Regions from separate parts of the Nonomuraea sp. 10N515B genome, predicted to be linked through region 2. Evidence: riboswitches for the same ligand, from Rfam matches in the RefSeq annotation. Region 2 holds a riboswitch; the other holds the start of a gene.
What was found. A riboswitch is a leader RNA that binds a small molecule or an ion and turns the genes downstream of it on or off. The one in region 2 is predicted to bind glycine.
Positions count from the first base shown of each region.

Region 1: it holds a riboswitch for glycine, as region 2 does, so the genes downstream of both, gcvP (aminomethyl-transferring glycine dehydrogenase) here and gcvT (glycine cleavage system aminomethyltransferase GcvT) in region 2, are expected to answer to the same signal.

Region 1 covers NZ_JBQQBQ010000042.1:12,959-17,362, forward strand. Annotated here, with positions in the region: gene ftsR (transcriptional regulator FtsR) at 1-112, shown strand, start outside; gene ACTWQA_RS41155 (bifunctional nuclease family protein) at 233-703, shown strand; gene ACTWQA_RS41160 (MerR family transcriptional regulator) at 851-1,471, shown strand; glycine riboswitch at 1,520-1,619, shown strand; glycine riboswitch at 1,620-1,734, shown strand; gene gcvP (aminomethyl-transferring glycine dehydrogenase) at 1,791-4,404, shown strand, end outside.
Region 2 covers NZ_JBQQBQ010000014.1:232,536-236,939, forward strand. Annotated here, with positions in the region: gene ACTWQA_RS23630 (L-serine ammonia-lyase) at 1-587, opposite strand, end outside; gene gcvH (glycine cleavage system protein GcvH) at 645-1,034, opposite strand; gene gcvT (glycine cleavage system aminomethyltransferase GcvT) at 1,031-2,116, opposite strand; glycine riboswitch at 2,151-2,246, opposite strand; glycine riboswitch at 2,247-2,344, opposite strand; gene ACTWQA_RS23645 (hypothetical protein) at 2,438-3,271, shown strand; gene ACTWQA_RS23650 (gamma-glutamyl-gamma-aminobutyrate hydrolase family protein) at 3,268-3,960, opposite strand; gene ACTWQA_RS23655 (3-oxoacyl-ACP reductase) at 3,970-4,404, opposite strand, start outside.

The sequences.
Region 1 (4,404 bases), on a different contig from region 2:
CCCCGGGGCCGCCGGCGAGGCGGAGGAGATCGCCAGGGAGCTTTCGGCCCTCTTGCTCGATCTGCACGCATCTCTGGTGCGCACGGGCGTACGGTCGGTGCTGGGCCGTTGAGAGCGGGGCGAGCAGGGAGCCGACGGCACATTCCAGGCCCGCCGGGTGTTACGTTGAATTGAAGTAGCCAGTCGAGCGAAGAGCTGTGCCGGGTGACCGGTCAGGAATACGGAGCAGCCCGTGTTGCAGATGGAGGTCGTGGGCGTAAGAGTTGAAATGCCCACAAACCAGCCGATCGTCTTGCTCAAGGAGGCACACGGGGAGCGGTTCCTTCCGATATGGATTGGCATGACCGAGGCGACGGCGATCGCCCTGGCCCAAGCGGAGGAGCCACCGCCGCGGCCGCTCACCCATGACCTTTTCCGTGACGTCCTGAGCGCCCTGGGCGTCGGCCTGCGGGCGGTCAACATTGTGGCGCTGCGTGACGGCATCTTCTTCGCCGATCTGGTGTTCTCCAACGGCGTGGAGGTGAGCGCGCGGCCGTCGGACTCGATCGCGCTCGCCTTGCGCACCGGAGCCCGCATCTTCGCCAGCGAGGAGGTGGTCCAGGAGGCCGGCGTGGTCATCCCCGACGACCAAGAGGACGAGGTGGAGAAGTTCAGGGAGTTCCTTGACACAATCACTCCCGAAGACTTCGGCAGGGCGGGGTAGGTATTTCGGTGCATTTACGCTTCACGACGCGCCGAGCCGGATCGTTGACTGAGCATGGTCACGGTCCTACGGTGCAAGTGAAACCCGTGGCCGCCCTTCATGAACCCCCAGATCAGGCCACGGGATGAGAGAAAGCCGGAGGTCCGCGTGGCGGTCAGCAGCGGCGAGGGAAAGACGGCCGGCCAGGAAGATCCGGTACGGCGTGAGGACGCGCGGCAGCGTGCCGGGGAGCAGGGTCTGCTCTTCGACGAGCAGCCGGCGGCGTTGCCGGGCGACATCGGATACCGCGGGCCCACGGCCTGCGCGGCGGCCGGCATCACCTACAGGCAGCTCGACTACTGGGCGCGCACGGGCCTGGTAGAGCCCACGATCAGGGCCGCGCAAGGCTCGGGCTCCCAGCGGCTCTACAGCTTCCGCGACATCCTGGTGCTCAAAGTCGTCAAGCGGCTCCTCGACACCGGAGTGTCGCTGCAGCAGATCCGCACGGCCGTGCAGCATCTGCGCGATCGCGGGGTCGCCGACCTCGCCCAGATCACGCTCATGAGCGACGGCGTCAGCGTCTACGAGTGCACCTCCGCCGACGAGGTGATCGACCTGCTCCAGGGCGGCCAGGGCGTGTTCGGCATCGCGCTCGGCCGGGTCTGGCGCGAGGTCGAGGGATCCCTCGCGGAGCTGCCGGGGGAAAGAGCGGCGGTCGAGGACACCGTCCCGGCCGACCACCCCGCTGACGAGCTCGCCCGGCGCCGCCGCGCCCGACGCATCGGGTGAAATCCCCTTGTAACGCATAGGGGCTGTAATGTAGGACAGCAAGGCTGACGACCCCGTGCGGGAGAGTCTCTGGGGCCCACGGGTCCCGGGGCGCCGAAGGAGCAACCCTCCCCGGAATCTCTCAGGCACCCCGTACCGCTCGGGCGAGGCAACTCTGGAAAGCAGGCGCGCCCGCCAGGCGTGCCTCACCGACGGTGCAAGCCCCTGTTCACGGGGGTGAAGCTCTCAGGTCGCGGTGACGCCGCGCTGACAGAGTGGGGAGATCCGGCACTCGCCCGCGCCCTGGCGCCGGTCTCCATAGCCTCGGGAGGCACTGTCCATGACCGACCTGTCAGCTCCGCCGTTCTCATCCCGGCACATCGGCCCCTCCGCTGCCGAGCAGCAGCGCATGCTCGAGGCCGTCGGCTTCGAGTCCGTGTCCGACCTGGTGGCCGTGGCCGTCCCCGAGGCCATCAGGGCCAAGGACCGGCTCCAGCTGCCCGCCGCCGCGAGCGAGACCGAGGCGATCGCCGAGCTCCGCGCCCTCGCCGACCGCAACCGGGTGCTGACCTCGATGATCGGCCTGGGCTACCACGACACGATCACGCCCGCGGTGATCCGCCGCAACCTGCTGGAGAACCCGGGCTGGTACACCGCGTACACGCCCTACCAGCCGGAGATCTCGCAGGGCCGCCTCGAGGCGCTGCTGAACTTCCAGACGGTCGTCTCCGACCTCACCGGCCTGCCCGTCGCCGGGGCCTCCCTCCTCGACGAGGCCACCGCCGCCGCCGAGGCCATGACGCTGGCCCGGCGCGCCGGCAAGTCCAAGAGCAACGTGTTCGTGGTCGACGCCGACGCGCTGCCGCAGACCAAGCGGGTGCTGGCCACCCGCGCCGAGCCGCTCGGCATCACGCTCGTGGAGCACCCGCTCGACGGCGAGCTGCCCGAGTGCTTCGGCGTGCTCGTCCAGTACCCGGGAGCCTCCGGGCGGCTGCGCGACTTCCGCGCCGTGGCCGCCGCCGCGCACGAGGCCGGCGCGCTCGTCGTGGCCGCCGCCGACCTGCTGGCCCTCACGCTCGTGGCCACGCCGGGCGAGCTCGGCGCCGACATCGCGATCGGCTCCTCGCAGCGTTTCGGGGTGCCGTTCGGGTTCGGCGGGCCGCACGCCGCTTACATGTCGGTACGCGAGGGGCTGCAGCGGCAGATGCCCGGCCGCCTGGTCGGCGTGTCCGTCGACGCCGACGGCGACCCCGCCTACCGGCTGGCCCTGCAGACCCGCGAGCAGCACATCCGCCGCGAGAAGGCCACCAGCAACATCTGCACCGCGCAGGTCCTGCTCGCCGTCATCGCCGGCATGTACGCCGTCTACCACGGCCCCGACGGGCTGCGCCGCATCGCCCACCGGGTCCATCGGCACGCCGTCGCCCTCGCCGACGGGCTGCGCGAGGCCGGCCTGGAGGTCGTGCACCACGAGTTCTTCGACACCGTCCTGGTCCGCGTGCCCGGCCGGGCCGCCGAGGTCGTCGCCGCGGCCGCCGAGCGGGGCGTCAACCTCTGGCAGGCCGGCGCCGACCACGTCTCGGTCGCCTGTGACGAGAAGACCGGCGCCGCCGAGGTGACCACGGTGTGGTCGGCGTTCGGCATGGACGCCTCCGAGGTGGCCTTGGACGCCGACGCGTTGCCCGCCGCGCTGCTGCGCGAGTCGGCGTACCTGACCCACCCGGTCTTCCACGGCCACCACTCCGAGACGGCGATGCTGCGTTACCTGCGCAAGCTGCAGGACAAGGACATCGCGCTGGACCGCTCGATGATCCCGCTCGGCTCCTGCACCATGAAGCTGAACGCCAGCACCGAGATGGAGCCGATCACCTGGCCGGAGTTCGCCGGGATCCACCCGTTCGCGCCGGAGGCCCAGGCCGAGGGCTACACGGAGCTGATCGGCACGCTGGAGCGCTGGCTGGCCGAGGTCACCGGCTACGACGCGGTGTCGATCCAGCCGAACGCCGGCTCGCAGGGCGAGTTCGCCGGGCTGCTGGCCATCCGCGCCTACCACCGCGCGAACGGCGAGAGCGGGCGCGACGTCTGCCTCATCCCGTCCTCCGCGCACGGCACCAACGCCGCCAGCGCCGTCATGGCGGGGATGCGCGTGGTGGTCGTGGCCTGCGACGCCGACGGCAACATCGACCTGGCCGACCTCGACGCCAAGATCGACAAGCACCGGGACGCGCTGGCCGCGATCATGGTGACGTACCCGTCGACGCACGGCGTCTACGAGGAGAGCATCACCGAGGTGTGCGCCAAGGTGCACGGCGCCGGCGGGCAGGTCTACGTCGACGGCGCCAACCTCAACGCGCTGGTCGGTCTGGCCAAGCCGGGCGAGTTCGGGGCCGACGTGTCCCATCTCAACCTGCACAAGACGTTCTGCATCCCGCACGGCGGCGGCGGCCCGGGTGTCGGCCCGGTGGCGGTGCGCGCCCACCTGGCGCGCTACCTGCCCGGCCACCCGCTGCACAACGACACGCCCGTCGGGCCCGTCTCGGCGGCCCCATACGGGTCGGCGGGGATCCTGCCGATCTCGTGGGCGTACATCAGGATGATGGGCTCGGATGGCCTGACCGCGGCGACCGAGCAGGCCATCCTGTCGGCCAACTACCTCGCCCGGCGCCTGGCCCCCCACTACCCGGTGCTGTACACCGGGCGCGGCGGGCTGGTCGCCCACGAGTGCATCATCGACCTGCGGCAGATCACCAAGGAGACCGGCGTCACCGTGGACGACGTGGCCAAGCGGCTCATCGACTACGGCTTCCACGCGCCCACCATGTCGTTCCCGGTGGCCGGGACGCTGATGATCGAGCCGACCGAGAGCGAGGACCTCGACGAGCTCGACCGGTTCGCGGAGGCGATGATCGCCATCCGGGGGGAGATCTCCAAGGTGGCGTCCGGCGACTACGACA
Region 2 (4,404 bases):
ATGAGGGCGGAGATCGACAGGCCGGTGTTCGAGCAGTGTTTGAGGAGCTCTTCCCCTGTGGTGAAGGGGTAGGGGAGCACGGTGTCGTCGGGCTTGATGCGGTCGGCGCCGGTGGCGTTCTCGTCCACGACGAAGCCGCCGCCGACCGAGAAGTAGACCTTTTCCCGCAGCGTGTCGCCGTCTGCGGTGTAGGCGGTGAAGCGCATGCCGTTCGGGTGTTCGGGGAGGGAGATCTTGCGTTCGAAGATCAGGTCCTCGCCGACGACGAAGGGGACCTCATGGGTGCCGTAGAGCTTGACGGTGCCGGAGGCGCGCATCGCGGCCAGGCGGTCGTCGATGGTGTCCACGTCCACGAGTTCGGGCTTCTCGCCCGACAGGCCCAGCAGGACGGCCTTGTCGCTGCCATGACCCTTGCCGGTGAGGCCGAGTGAGCCGTACAGGATGGCCTGGACGCGCGCCACGCGCGGCAGCAGGCCGTCCTCGTGCAGCCCCCGGGCGAACTTGTGCGCGGCCGCCATCGGGCCGCCCGTGTGCGAGCTGGACGGGCCGATACCGATCTTGAAGAGGTCGAAGACGCTGATCGCCATTGATGGGCGCCTTTCATGCAAGGCCGGGGCCCGCGGAACGGGCCCCGGCGAAATGGGTCAGGACTCGCCTGAGGTGAGCGCCTTGTACTCCTCGGCGGACAGCAGGTCCTCCGCGTCGCCTTCCATGCGGACGCGGAACATCCAGCCCTCGCCGTACGGGTCGCTGTTGACGACCGACGGGTCGTCCACGACGGCCTGGTTGATCTCGACGATCTCGCCGGCGACGGGCGTGTAGATCTCGCTCACGGACTTGGTCGACTCCACCTCGCCGACGGAGTCGCCGCCCTCTACGGTCGAACCGACCTCAGGGAGCTGCACGTAGACCACGTCACCGAGGGCGTCGGCGGCGAAGGCCGTGATGCCGACGGTCACGGTCAGCCCGTCATCGAGCCCGGCCACCCACTCGTGCTCCTTGGTGTAGCTCAGCTCGTCAGGGATGTTGCTCACTTCTTCCTCCTGTAAAAGGGCAGCTCTACCAGGTCCATAGGTTCTTGGCTGCCCCGGATGTCCACGGCCAGGCCTTCTTCGATGCCGGTGTCCACGTAAGCCATAGCAATGGGCTTGCCCAGAGTCTGGGAAGGCGCACCGCTGGTGACCTCGCCGACGACGGCGCCGTCTTTGGTAACCGGGTAACCGTGGCGCGGCACCCGGCGGCCCCGCGCGACCAGGCCGACGAGGCGGCGCCGCGGCGGGTCGTCCTTGACCGCCTCGAGCGCCGTCCTGCCGACGAAGTCGCCGGGCTTGTCGAATTTCACCACTCTGCCGAGCCCTGCGTCGAACGGGGTGAGCTCGGCGCTGAGTTCGTTGCCGTACAGGGGCATGCCCGCCTCGAGGCGGAGCGTGTCGCGGCTGGACAGGCCTGCGGGCTTGAGCCCGTACGGCTCGCCGGCCGCCATGAGGGCGTGCCACAGCGGCGCGGCATCCTCGTTCGCGACGAAGAGCTCGAAGCCGTCCTCGCCGGTGTAACCGGTGCGGGCGATCAGTGCCTGCCGTCCGTCCACCACGCCCGGCAGGCCCGCGTAGTACTTGAGGCCGCCGAGGTCGGCGTCGGTGAGCGTGGCGAGGATCTCCTGCGCCCGCGGGCCCTGGACGGCGATGAGCGCGTACTGGTCGGAGCGGTCGTCCACGACGGCGTTGTACGCCTTCGCGCGCTCTTTCAGCTCATTTCCGACTTTTTCGTAGTTTGAGGCGTTTGCCACCACCATGAACTCTTCGTCCCCGAGCCGGTAGACGATGAGGTCGTCGAGCACCCCGCCACGCTCGTTCACGATCATGGTGTATCTGGCCCGCCCGGGCTCCAGCGCTGACAGATGCCCGACCAGCGCATAGTCCAGGGCCTGGCCGGCCTGCGGGCCCGTCAGGAAGATCTCGCCCATGTGCGACAGGTCGAACAGCCCCGCCGCCTGCCGGACGGCGTTGTGCTCCGCGGACTCGCTGCCGTACCGGAGGGGCATGAGCCACCCCGCGAAGTCGGTCAGCGTGGCGCCGAGGCTCTCGTGAACGTCTCGTAGCGGTGTCGGTCGGGACATTTATCGCACCTCAGGACAGGATCGGATGCCAGCATCCTCCCCCTCTGTCATCGATGCCTGAGAGCTTCGCCCGGGTTTTGCCGGACTTTCACCTTCGGCGAGGCCCACAGGCCTGCTTTCCAGAGGACACCTCGTCCGTGCGGTCCTTTGCCTTGAGAGGTTCGCGGGGAGGGCTTGCTCCTTCAGGGACCCTGACCGGCTGTCAGGGTGCTCTCCCGCACGGTTTCGTGGGTGATGTCCCGTAAGCCTAGTGCCGTTACGGGGGTCTTGTCGCGTTCGGACGCCCGTGAACCGCTCGGGCGGTGATGACGTTGAAGGGGCATGAACAGGCGAATGGCGGCCCTCGGACTCGCGGCGGCCCTGACCATCACGTCCTGCGGCGCCGAGAGCGCCGCGTCCCCGGCGCCGCCTCCTCGGTACGAAGCCAGCCTGACGGTGCTCGAAGGCCACGGGCACGGGCCTCAGCTGTGCCGGGCGGTGGCCGAGTCCCTCCCGCCTCAGTGCGGTGGCCCCGACGTGGTCGGCTGGGACTGGAGCAAGGTCGAGCACGAGTCGCAGGGTGGCGTGAAATGGGGTTCGTACCGGGTCGTCGGCACCTGGGACGGCGCCCGGCTGACCCTTACGGAGCCGCCCGGCTCGCCCGTGTATGAAGAGCCTCCCACGACCGACTTCACCACCCCGTGCCCCGAGCCGGAGGGCGGCTGGCGGCCCGTCGATCCCGCCAAGGCCACGGAGGCGACCCTGGAGAAGGCGATGAAGCGGGCGGGGACGGCCAAGGAGTTCGCAGGCGCCTGGATCGAGCCCATCGGGCCGAAGCCCGACCCGTCGGAGGAACTCGACGCCTACGCGCGGGGGCAGGTGCTCAACCCCAGGTTCACCGGCGACCTGGCGGGGCGCGAGGCGTGGATCCGCGAGGTCTGGGGCGGCGCGTTGTGCGTCAGCGGCGCGGAGCGTACCGAGGCCGAGTTGCACGCGATCCAGCGGGAGGTCGAGAAGGAGCTGGGCGACGCCCTCATCTCCTCCGCGCCCAGCGTCACCCGCAACCGGGTCGAGGTGGAGACCTGGCTCGCCTCCGACGACCTGCGCCGCACGTTCGACCAGAAGTACGGCGCGGGCGTCGTCGTCCTCGACAGCGTGCTCAAGCCCGTCGGTTAGCGGCAGGCCGCCACGAAGGTTTCGAAGATCGCGCAGTCCTCGGCCGCCTCCGGGTGCCACTGCACGGCCATCGTGAACGACTCCGTGTCCATCTCGACCGCCTCGATCGTGCCGTCCTCGGCGGTCGCGGACACCGTGAGGCCCGGGGCGAGGCAGTCGATGGCCTGGTGGTGGTAGTGCGGGACTGTCACCGGCTCCGTGCCGAGGGCCTTGGCCAGGCGCGTGCCCGGCACGGGCACGACGGGCAGCGGGCCGAAGCGGCCGGGCGCGAGGGAGTGCCCCTCGTGCCCGACCACGTCCGGGAGGTGCTGGTGCAGGGTGCCGCCGAGGGCGACGTTGAGCACCTGGAGGCCGCGGCAGATCCCCAGGTACGGCAGACCGGCCTCGAGAGCGGCATTCAGCACCGCAAACTCGGCCTCATCCCGAAATTTGCGAACATAGCCGACCTTTTCCCCCAGCTCCTGGCTGTAGCGGGCCGGGTCGATGTCGCCCCCGCCCGCCAGGATGAGCCCGTCGAGCCGCCCCACGACAGGCGCGGGATCGCCGGCCGGCGGCAGCACGACCGGCTGCCCGCCGGCGCGGACGACCTGCTCCACGTACATGTACGGCAGCAGCGCGACGGTCATGTCCGCCCACACCGTGAACTTCGCCGGCTCGACGTAACAGGTGATCCCGATGACCGGACGCACGATTTCCTCCTAGAGCGGCGTCACGTAGGCGCCGGAGATGCCGCCGTCCACCAGGAACTCGCTGGCCGTGATGAACGACGCGTCGTCACTGGCCAGGAACGCCACCGCCGCCGCGATCTCCGTCGCCTCGGCGAAGCGCCCCACGGGTACGTGCACCAGCCGCCGCTGCGCCCGCTCCGGGTCCTTGGCGAACAACTCCCGAAGCAACGGCGTGTTGACCGGCCCGGGGCACAGGGCGTTCACCCTGATGCCCTCCCTGGCGAACTGCACGCCCAGCTCCCGCGACATCGCCAGCACGCCGCCCTTGGAGGCGGTGTAGGAGATCTGCGACGTCGCCGACCCCATCACGGCCACGAACGACGCCGTGTTGATGATCGAGCCCTTGCCCTGCCGCCGCATGTACGGGAGGACGTGCTTGCAGCACAGGTAGACGCTGGTCAGGTT